2 regions of the Galactobacillus timonensis genome follow, and region 1 is predicted to be linked to the other one. Evidence: predicted binding sites of a transcription regulator. Region 1 holds the regulator's gene; the other holds the start of a gene.

Region 1 (2,205 bases):
TCAATGTGCATACGCTCTATGGCGGCGTTGTGCCGGAAGTGGCGAGCCGCATCCATGTCGAAAACATTTCGGCAGTCATTCAGGAGGCTGTGAAGCGTTCCGGTCTTTCGATGGATGAGATCGATGCGATTGCCTATACGCGGGGACCGGGCCTGATCGGTTCGCTCCATGTCGGTGTGCAGGCGGCCAAGACACTTGCCTGGCAGTTTGACAAGAAGCTTCTTCCGATCAACCACATGACGGGACATATCTACGCCAACCGCTTTGCGATCGATCATGATCTGCAGTTTCCGCTGCTGGCTCTGGTGATCTCGGGCGGCCATACGCAGCTGGTATGGATGCCGGATGATTATACATTCCACATCATCGGTACGACGATGGATGATGCGATCGGTGAGGCCTATGACAAGGTTTCCCGTGTTCTTGGGACAGGCTATCCGGGCGGCCCGGTCATCGATAAGATGGCCAAGCTTGGCAAGCCGCATTACACGCTGAAGGAGCCGCATGTGGAAGGTGCCTACAACTTCAGCTTCTCTGGTCTTAAGACGTCGGTGACACAGATGATCGCCCGTGAAGAAAAGGCAGGCAATCCGATCATCAAGGAAGATGTTGCCTATGCCTTCCAGGAGACGGCCCTGGGCGCAATGGTACGCAAGACGCTTGCGGCAGTCGGTGATCTTTCGCCGAAGATGGTAGTAACGGCCGGCGGCGTTGCGGCAAACAGCCGTCTGCGTGTGATGCTGGCGGATGGAATGAAACAGTATCCGGACATTGAACTGGTGCAGCCGCCGATCAAGTACTGCACCGATAATGCGGCGATGATCGGGGCAAGTGCCTATCCTGCCTATTGTCATGGACTGTTCGGTACGCTGGCAGATGCGGCGGATCCGTCGCTACCGATGCCGGGTGAAACAGAATAATTGTTAATTTGTACAATCCATCTTTATTCTCACTTTCACAAATGAATTCTGTTTGTGATAGGATTGTCTTTGTTAAACAAGCCAGGGGGCGACAAGATGGAAAAAACTAGAAGAGTACCTAAGGCGACGCTGCACCGTTATCCGATTTATCTGAAGGCACTGCGTAAGCTGAAAGCGGAAGGTGTGACAAGGATCATGTCCCGTGAGCTGGCGGATTATGTTGGCATTGAAAGTACAACGATCCGGCGGGATTTCAGTTTTCTTGGAAATCTTGGCAAGCAGGGATACGGTTACGAGGTCGATGATCTGATCCGGATTTTCTCCGGAGAGCTGGGAATGAACTTCGATGAGAAGATCATTCTGGTCGGCTGCGGAAACCTCGGCAAGGCCCTGCTCAATTACAATCGCTGGGATCATGTGGTCGGTGAAATTGTGTGTGCGTTCGACCTGTATCCGGAGAAGGTCAAGGGCGCCAGTGTTCCGGTATATGCGCTGAAGGATCTTCCGACGAATAAACCGGAAAGCTGCCGGATCGCGATCATGACGATTTCCCAGGATGTGCAGGAGACGGTGGATTTCCTTGTTGCCAATGGCATTACGGGAATCGTAAGCTTTGCCAATGAACACTTCAGTGTGCCTTCCAATGTAATTGTGAAACAGATTGATGTAGTATCGTCCATTCAGGAGCTGGTGTTTGAAGCCAATGAATCAACCCGCTCCGATAACAAGTGAATTAGCGAGGAGATAGAAAAAGATATGCTCACAGATATGACAGTCCGCGAACTGTATGAACTTACACAGAGCGGCACACAGATTGAGAAGGATCAGGTGGAATATGTGTTCCTGCAGGGCTGGATCCGTACCAATCGGGCGGGCAAGAATGTCAGCTTCATTGCCCTCAACGATGGCACCTATTTCAAGAATGCGCAGCTCGTGTATTCCAGCAGCCTGAAGAATTACGATGATGTGAGCAAATATCTGACCGGTACGGCGATCAGTGTGACGGGCAAATATGTTGTGACGCCGGATGCGCCGCAGCCGTTTGAGATTCAGGTGACGGAGATTGTTCTGGAAGGCAGCTGCGATGCAAGCTATCCGCTGCAGAAGAAGCGTCACTCCTTTGAATATCTTCGTGAGATCGGACATCTGCGTCCGCGTACCAATACATTCAGCGCCGTGTTCCGTGTTCGCAGCGTACTGGCCATGGCGATCCATGAATTCTTCCAGGATCAGGGTTTCGTATATGTCAATACACCGATCATTACGGGATCGGATGCGGAAGGTG
Region 2 (2,205 bases), 1.5 Mb from region 1:
CTTGGCTACTGCACAGCTCTGAGCAGCGAAGGCTTCATTTGCCTCATAGAGGTCAAAGTCATCAATGGTAAGACCCGTCTTTGCCATGACCTTGCGGGTTGCGGCAACCGGACCGACACCCATGATCGAAGGATCGACACCGGCCAGTCCGCCGGCGATCCACGTTGCCATCGGCTTGACGCCGAGTTCCTTTGCCTTTTCTTCGGACATGACAACCAGGGCGGCAGCACCATCGTTGATGCCGGATGCGTTGCCGGCTGTAACGACGCCGTTCGGCTTGCCGGAGCAGCACTTCAGCTTGGCGAGTACTTCCGGAGTCTGGCCTTCACGCGGACCTTCATCGGTATCGACAGTGACGATGCCTTTCTTCTTTCCGAGGTTGACTTCGATCGGTACGATCTCATCCTTGAAACGGCCGTTGTCACGGGCATCACATGCCTTGTTCTGGGAGTTTGCGGAGAAGGCATCGAGCTCTTCACGGGTCAGATGCCACTGCTCAGCAACATTCTCAGCCGTGATCATCATGTGGTAGTCACCGAACGCATCCCACAGGGCATCATGGACCATCGCATCTACCAGCCCGTCCTTCGGCGTATTCATACGATAGCCGAAGCGGGCATGCGGCAGAAGATACGGACCATTGCTCATGGATTCCATGCCACCGGCGACGACGATGTCCGCATCACCGGCGAGAATCATTTCAGCTGCCATGTTGACGCAGTCAAGACCGGATCCGCATACAACGTTGACAGTAACGGCAGGGCAGGTAACCGGCAGCCCAGCCTTGATGGAAGCCTGACGGGCAGGGTTCTGTCCAAGACCGGCCTGAATGACATTGCCCATATAGACATGATCAATCTGTTCCGGTTTCAGACCTGCACGCTTTACTGCTTCCTTGATGACGGCAGCGCCGAGATCTACGGCGGGGACCGTGCTCAGTTCACCGCCCATTTTTCCGATTGCTGTTCGGCAGGCACCTGCCAGTACGATTTTCTTTGTCATAGTTTTCTCTCTTTCCTATTTTGTGATTGAATTCACATTGACTACGTTACCACTTTCCAAAACGGATTCAAGAACAATTTGACAACAATTTCACATGTAAACGCTACCATTCCGTCATTTTACAAAAAATGTAGTTTTTCCTTATTTTCGTAAGATCTTTTGACCGGTTTCATGCGTATCTTCGAAGCATCGTTATGGTAAAGTTAGCTATGACTAATTATAATAAAGTCATACCCCGGGCATCTGTTCAGCGACGGATGCAGGCAGAAGGAGGATAAGAAAACATGACATACAGACTTGTAATGATCCGCCATGGTGAAAGTGAATGGAACAAGCTGAATCTCTTCACCGGATGGACCGATGTAGATCTTTCCGAGAAGGGCAGAACAGAAGCGGCAGGTGCCGGCAGACTGCTGAAGGAAGGCGGCTATAGCTTTGACGTTTGCTATACGTCCTATCTGAAGCGTGCAATCCATACGGCCAACGCGGTGCTTGAGGCGCTGGATGAAGAATGGATTCCGGTGATCAAGACATGGAAGCTCAATGAACGCCACTATGGTGCACTGCAGGGTTTGAACAAGGCGGAGACAGCCGCAAAATACGGTGAAGAGCAGGTACATCTGTGGCGGCGTTCCTTTGATGTACGTCCGCCGGAACTGTCAGAGGATGATGAGCGCAATCCGGCCAGACAGCCGATGTACAAAAATGTGGACCCCAGCGAACTGCCGCTGGCCGAGAGCCTCAAGGATACAATTGCCCGCGTCGTTCCGTACTATGAAGCGGAAATTATCCCGCAGATTAAGGCGGACAGGAGCGTGCTGATTGCGGCGCATGGAAATTCTCTGCGTGCCCTTGTCAAATATCTGGACAATATTTCCGATGAAGAGATTTCCTCGCTGAACATTCCGACCGGTGTTCCGTTGGTTTATGAGCTGGATGAGAATCTGAAGCCCATCAGGCATTACTATCTTGGCGATCAGGCAAAGATCCAGGCATCGATCAACGCCGTCGCAAATCAGGACAGCGTAAAGAAGTAAGCCGGCGCGTCTGCAGGCAGTGAATGACGCATGTCCCCTTTTCCTATTGAAAGGGGGCATTTTTCATGCCGAACAGCCGTAAAAAAAAAAAAACAGGAAGCCGGGCGCTGCCCGCTTCCTGCCTGCATGTATGATGCGCTATGAACGATTAACCGCGGAATGCGAC

What was found. Region 1 encodes Rex, which represses fermentation and respiration genes when NADH is low (regulators of the CRP and FNR family bind a similar motif). Its sites were predicted from a motif close to GTGAANNNNTTCAC; they were not measured.
Region 2: C1714_RS00760 (acetyl-CoA C-acetyltransferase) is a predicted target of Rex. The motif match lies at 1,025-1,038, and genes of this name have one in related genera.

What each region holds. Positions count from the first base shown of each region.
Region 1 is NZ_LT964739.1:1,631,784-1,633,988, forward strand. Features, by position in the region: gene tsaD (tRNA (adenosine(37)-N6)-threonylcarbamoyltransferase complex transferase subunit TsaD) at 1-920, shown strand, start outside; gene C1714_RS07725 (redox-sensing transcriptional repressor Rex) at 1,017-1,652, shown strand; gene asnS (asparagine--tRNA ligase) at 1,677-2,205, shown strand, end outside.
Region 2 is NZ_LT964739.1:144,862-147,066, reverse strand. Features, by position in the region: gene C1714_RS00760 (acetyl-CoA C-acetyltransferase) at 1-1,002, opposite strand, end outside; gene gpmA (2,3-diphosphoglycerate-dependent phosphoglycerate mutase) at 1,287-2,039, shown strand; gene C1714_RS00750 (family 1 encapsulin nanocompartment shell protein) at 2,188-2,205, opposite strand, start outside.